DNA from 2 places in the Cellulophaga sp. HaHaR_3_176 genome. Region 2 is predicted to be linked to the other one. Evidence: riboswitches for the same ligand, from Rfam matches in the RefSeq annotation. Region 2 holds a riboswitch; the other holds the start of a gene.

Region 1 (3,471 bases), 1.3 Mb from region 2:
TGCCTTAAAAGCATTGCAAATTTCTAAACAAATAAGTCTTTCTAAGGCTATAAAAGAATCGAATTTAATTTTATCTAATATATACCACAAAAAAGGTGAAGATAAAAAGGCTTTTTCTTACATGAATGAGTATAGACTACTTTATGAGAAAGAAGCTGACGAAAAATTTAAAAAAGGACTTGGAGTTGCTCTTAGTAAAATGAAATTTGAAAATCAAAAAAAACAACTTATAGATGATCAAAGTAAAGTTATTGCGAAGCAAAAGAGTTATGTATATTTAGCCATAGCTGCTCTTTTGATAGTTTCTTTATTTCTAATTCAAATTTACAGAACAAATAAACTTCAGCTAAAACATACAGAAGAGTTAGAGGAAAAACAAAACATATTATTGCAACATGAGGCAGAACTCAGTGAAGCGAACGAAACTAAAGACAAATTATTTTCAATTATAGCACATGACCTCAAAGGGCCTATCAATTCTTTTTATGCACTTTTAGAACTTTCCTTGACAGGATCAATGACCAAGGAAGATTATAACATTTTACTGCCTAAAGCTTTAAAAAACATACAAGGTATTTCAGTAATGCTGAACAATCTTTTAGAATGGGCTAAAACACAAATGAATGGTATTGTTGTAGAACAGCGACAATTAGAAATAAATAGTGTTTTAGAAAACACAATCAAGGTTTTATCTCCATTAGCAGAAAAAAAGCTGATTAGTATTAATAATCTAGTACCTAATACTAATTGTTTTAGTGATAAAAATCACTTGACAATAATTCTTAGAAACCTTATAAGTAATGCTATTAAATTTACAAATACAAACGGTATTATAACTATTAATGCTTCAATTAAAAATAATTTTCTTGAAATTGCTATTGCCGATAATGGAATTGGTATGTCTCCTGAAAAACTACAAATGCTTTTTAAAAGTGCTCATATGAAATCTTCTTTTGGGACTGATAATGAAAAAGGGACAGGTCTTGGTCTTTTTTTATGTAAAGAAATGGCAGAAGGAAATGGTGGTGAATTATGGGTAACTAGTGAGGAAAATGTTGGTACAACCATATATTTTACGGTACCTATGTCTAACAAAGTATGACACATTTGCATAAAAATTTCTGCACTCATACAGATGTATTTTAGAAAACTTATAGCTTAAGGTAATTCATATTTTAAATCAAAGTACATACTCTACACAACAATAACAGTATAAATAGGCACCATATTTACATCATTAGAAAAATTTGTTACTATGATATTATCTGAAGGAAAATAAACCAAGTCCATAATTATCTATGAATTGAAAAGATTGGTTTAGCGAATAATTATAATTTTAAGAATTAACTTATTTTAAGAATAATTAATCTTTTTATATCTTAATTTTACCGCCTTAAAATTAGTATCAAGAATCTCAAAAAAAAGAGATAGCAACCTGCAATAACGAGCAAGGTGCTAAATAGATAAGCCAATTAATTGGAACAAATGTTAATTCATACTTCTATTTGTTTGCAGCTATTTCTTTTTTAAAGTATAAAGTAGTATGTCAAATAAAAAAGAACGTATTCCTAAATTTTCAGCACTAATCCCCCTATTTGTATTTGTTTTTACGTTTTTAGGCGTTGGTATTTACCAAAATGATTTTTATGCCTTACCTGCTCCTATTGCTGTTATTGTCGGTATTATAGTTGCTTTTATAATGTTCAAGCAAACTATAAAATCAAAAATTAACACATTGCTAAAAGGTTGTGGTGATGATAAAATATTAACCATGTGCCTTATCTACTTATTAGCAGGTGCATTTGCTGCAATTACTAATGAAACAGGTAGTGTAGATGCCATTGTAAATCTTGGTTTAGATTATATTGCGATTCAATATATTTATGTAGGCATTTTTATTATAGCAGGTTTCTTATCCGTTTCTACTGGAACATCTGTAGGTGCAATAGTTGCATTGGCGCCAATAGTGGTTGGTTTTGCTGATAAAAGTAGTGCTGATTTAGCTATTTTATGTGGCGCATTATTAGGTGGTAGTATGTTTGGAGATAACTTATCAGTTATTTCAGACACAACTATAGCCGCAACTCAATCTTTAGGTTGTAAGATGAGTGATAAGTTCAAACAAAATATTAAAATCGCTATACCAGCAGCCTTATTTACGATTGCTATTTTAATTTTTCAAGGTCTAGGCCTTAAATCTTCTGAAACAGAAGTTGTTATATATACATATTCTGTAATTAAAATTATACCTTATTTATTGGTTATCATTCTTTCTATAGTTGGTGTGAATGTATTTGCAACCTTGCTTTTAGGGACTATTTTTGCAGGTTTATTAGGAATTATATATGGTGATTTTACATTGATAGAAGCTACTAAAATATCTTATTTAGGCTTTACAAATATGACTGAAATATTCCTACTATCCTTACTTACAGGAGGTTTAGCTGCATTAGTTGAAAAAAATGGAGGAATTGATTTTATACTGGTTAAAATTAAAAAGTTAATCAAAAACCAAAAAACAGCACAATTAGGTATCGCAAGCTTAGTTGGTACTATTAATATGGCTATTGCAAACAATACTGTATCTATTATAATTGCTGGCCCTATTGCAAAAACTATAAATGATGAATACGAACTAGATAATAAAAAAACAGCTTCTATTTTAGATATTTTTGCCTGTATTATTCAAGGTTTATTACCATATGGTGCGCAAGTATTAATGATTTTAAGTTTCTCTAAAGGTAAAATTGATTATTTCGACTTGGTATCTAATACCTGGTATTTATTATTACTGTTCATTTACACCATCGTATTTATAAGTCTTAAACCTTTAAAAACACGATAAAAAGGTTTGTTTTAGATAAAATTACACACTCAAGTACTACAATTATAGCTAGTTATATTCTAGTAGTTAAGATTAGATAAAATCTATTATCTTCATAGCATATATGAAAACCAGATTTTTAACTAGACTATAAAATGAGTAAAAAACCAACTATTTATTCAAGAAGAAAATTCACCAAACTTTCGGCTGCAGGCTTAGCAAGTATACCATTATTATCTTTTAATAATGCTGCTCAACCAACTGTATCAACATCTCCAATTGACCTAGAGGTGCATCTGTTTTCAAAGCATTTACAGTTTTTAAATTATGAAGATATGTCAGCAGCGGCAGCTGAAATGGGGTTTGATGGTTTAGATTTAACCGTGCGTAAAAAAGGTCATGTACTACCTGAAAATGTGGCAAGTGATTTGCCTAAGGCTGTAAAAGCTATGAAAAAGCATGGTCTTAGTTCAAATATGATGTCTACTAATGTTTGGGATATAAGTAGTGAAGAACATAAAACAGTATTAAAAACAGCAAGTAAATTAGGCTTTACACGTTACCGTACTGATTGGTTAGAGTACCCTGAAGATAGATCTATTGAAGAAAGTCAGAATTTATATGGTGAAGAAGCTAAAAAATTAGCT
Region 2 (3,471 bases):
AGGAAAATCAGAAACCCCTATTGCTATTATTCAAAATGGTACAAGAGAAGACGAAAAGATAGGAATAGCAACTATTTCGACTATTAAAAAAGAAGTAGAAAAACAACAATTAACAAACCCAGCAATTATAATAATTGGAGAGGTTGTTAAGCATAGAGAAGCACTTAGCAGTGCAATAAATACGTATAAACAAGTAGATGAGGTAAATGGTTAATTTATTTTACTGTTGTAAGTTTACAGTAATAATTTAAGCATTATTTCAAACAAGAATTTTTTGAATTAGTAAAGAGATGATAAAAACAGATATCTTAATTATTGGAGCAGGACCAACAGGTTTGTTTACCGTTTTTGAAGCAGGATTATTAAAATTAAAATGTCATTTGATTGATGCATTACCACAAACTGGTGGTCAGTGTTCTGAAATATATCCAAAGAAACCTATTTACGATATTCCAGCTTTTCCAGAAATTTTAGCAGGTACATTGGTAGATAATTTAATGGAACAAATCAAACCCTTTGAGGCTGGTTATACATTGGGTGAGCGTGCTGAAACGTTAGATAAGCAAGAAGATGGTACTTTTATTGTTACGACAAATAAAGGCACACAACATCATGCGCCAGTAGTTGTTATTGCTGGTGGTTTGGGTTCTTTTGAGCCAAGAAAACCATTAATTCCTAATATTGTTGATTTTGAAGATAAAGGAGTTAATTACTTTATTAAAGATCCAGAAGTATATCGCGATAAAAAAGTAGTGATTGCAGGTGGTGGAGATTCTGCTTTGGACTGGGCTATTTTCTTAGCAGATGTTGCCTCAGAAGTTTCTTTAGTACACCGTAGAAATGAATTTAGAGGTGCATTAGATTCTGTAGAGAAAGCATCAGAATTAGCAAAGCTTGGTAAAATTAAATTATTTACTGAAGCAGAGGTTATTGGTGTTGCAGGAGATGGTAAGATTGAATCTGTGGTAATCAAGCATAACGATAAGGAAAAAGAAGATACTATTTTAGAAGTAAATAACTTTATTCCTTTATTTGGTCTTTCTCCAAAACTAGGTCCAATTGGCGATTGGGGATTAGATATTCATAAAAATGCAATAAAAGTAAACAACGCTAAAGATTATCAAACAAACATACCAGGTGTTTTCGCTATTGGCGATGTAAACACGTATGAGGGTAAATTAAAATTAATCCTTTCAGGTTTTCATGAGGCTGCTGTCATGTGTCAGTATGCATATCAAATTGTTAACCCAGGTAAACGTTATGTAATGAAATATACTACCGTAGGTGGTGTCGAAGGATTTGACGGAACTAAAAAAGAAGCTAAAAAAGAAGTGGTGCAAAGTATCTCTTAAGTTTTAAACTTATTTATATTTTAAAAGCCTTCATTCCTTATCGTTTGAAGGCTTTTATTGTATAGTTTATTTGGTTTTAATTGTGCTGTGGTGTTTCTTTGCAGTCAGTACTAACAGTTCATTGCAACATTGAAAATAGTTATCAAGAAAGGTGGAGGGATTAGACCCGATGAAGCCTTGGCAACCCTTTTAAAAGTAGATTACTTAAAAAGAAGGTGCTAAGTTCTATTCAAAACCATACTTGTTTTGAAATAGATAACAAAAGCGAAACATTTCGTCTTAGTTTTTACTTTACTTGATATTTTAATATTAGAGCGTTTCATTTGCAATAAAAGCGAATGTCTAGGCTATTCGATACTCCTTAATTTGTATTATCAAGCAAATTATAAGTGTAGCTATTATTTTAAATATAGCAAAGTCGAAAAAGTATAACGCAAAGCATTTTTTTGAACATGAAGGCATTATAATGAAAAACATAAAAGACATACTTAAAGAACGAATCTTGGTACTAGACGGAGCTATGGGAACAATGCTTCAACGTCATAAATTTACCGAAGAAGATTTCAGGGGAGAACGTTTTAAAGACTGGGAACACCCTTTGCAAGGTAATAATGATTTACTTTCATTAACACAGCCAGAAGCAATAGCAGATGTTCATCGTCAATATTTTGCAGCAGGAGCAGATATTGTAGAAACAAATACCTTTTCAAGTACAACAATAGCCATGGCAGATTACTTCATGGAAGATTTAGTGTATGAGCTAAATTACGAATCAGCAAAGATTGCAAAGCAAGTAGCTGATGAGTTTACGGCAAAAGAGCCACATAAGCCTCGTTTTGTAGTAGGTAGTATTGGGCCAACAAACAAAACGGCAAGCATGTCTCCAGATGTAAATGACCCTGGGTATAGAGCTGTTTCTTTTGATGAATTGAGAATAGCGTACAAACAGCAAGTTGAAGCTTTGATTGATGGTGGTTCTGATTTACTAATGGTAGAAACCATTTTTGATACGTTAAATGCAAAAGCAGCATTATTTGCTATTGAAGAGGTAAAAGATGAGCGTGGTATTGATATTCCAATCATGGTGAGTGGTACTATTACAGATGCATCAGGTAGAACTTTATCAGGGCAAACAGCAGAGGCTTTTTTGATTTCCATATCGCATATTCCAATTTTATCTGTAGGTTTTAACTGTGCTTTAGGGGCAAGTCAGCTTGTACCTCATTTAGAGGTTTTGTCTGCTAAAACAGGTTTTGCGATATCTGCACACCCAAATGCAGGTTTGCCTAATGCTTTTGGAGAATATGATGAAACACCAGCGGAAATGGCTGCGCAAATAAAAGAATACGTAGAAAAGAACTTAGTAAATATAGTAGGTGGTTGTTGTGGTACCACGCCAGAACATATTTCTGCTATTGCTGATGTTGTGAAAAATATAAAACCTAGAATCGTTGCTGGTCAATAATTAATTATTGTGTCTTTAGCGCTGGATTGACTATATATAGAAGAAGATAATTTTAAAATAATAATGAATCAGATTCTTAGCTGCAAATAGCTACTAAACAGATTTATAAAATAGTACAAAGGGTTGTAATTATGATAGAAGAGAGCAAACAACCATCAACTAACAACCGACAACCAAAGCGGTATCTGAAACTTTCAGGCCTAGAGCCTTTAGTGCTTTCGGAAAATACAAACTTTGTAAATGTTGGTGAGCGTACAAACGTAGCAGGTTCAAAAAAATTCCTTCGATTAATAAAAGAAGAGAAATTTGAAGAAGCTCTGAGCGTTGCTCGTGATCAAGTAGATGGTGGTGCGCAGATCATTGATATTAATATGGATGATGGACTTATCGATGGTAAAGAAGCCATGGTTAAGTTTTTGAATTTGGTGATTGCAGAACCAGATATTTCTAGAGTACCTATCATGATCGATAGTTCTAAATGGGATATTATTGAAGCTGGTTTGCAAGTAGTGCAAGGTAAATGTGTGGTGAACTCGATTAGCCTAAAAGAGGGAGAAGAGCAGTTTAAACATCATGCAAAATTAATTAAGCGCTACGGTGCTGCAGTTATTGTTATGGCTTTCGATGAAACGGGCCAAGCAGATAATTATGACC

What was found. A riboswitch is a leader RNA that binds a small molecule or an ion and turns the genes downstream of it on or off. The one in region 2 is predicted to bind S-adenosylmethionine.
Region 1: it holds a riboswitch for S-adenosylmethionine, as region 2 does, so the genes downstream of both, H0I23_RS05990 (Na+/H+ antiporter NhaC family protein) here and H0I23_RS00480 (homocysteine S-methyltransferase family protein) in region 2, are expected to answer to the same signal.

The regions. Positions count from the first base shown of each region.
Region 1 covers NZ_CP058990.1:1,405,707-1,409,177, forward strand. Annotated here, with positions in the region: gene H0I23_RS05985 (tetratricopeptide repeat protein) at 1-1,102, shown strand, start outside; SAM-I-IV-variant riboswitch at 1,398-1,496, shown strand; gene H0I23_RS05990 (Na+/H+ antiporter NhaC family protein) at 1,544-2,845, shown strand; gene H0I23_RS05995 (sugar phosphate isomerase/epimerase) at 2,980-3,471, shown strand, end outside.
Region 2 covers NZ_CP058990.1:109,602-113,072, forward strand. Annotated here, with positions in the region: gene cobA (uroporphyrinogen-III C-methyltransferase) at 1-214, shown strand, start outside; gene H0I23_RS00475 (NAD(P)/FAD-dependent oxidoreductase) at 291-1,352, shown strand; SAM riboswitch class I at 1,489-1,614, shown strand; gene H0I23_RS00480 (homocysteine S-methyltransferase family protein) at 1,819-2,817, shown strand; gene metH (methionine synthase) at 2,949-3,471, shown strand, end outside.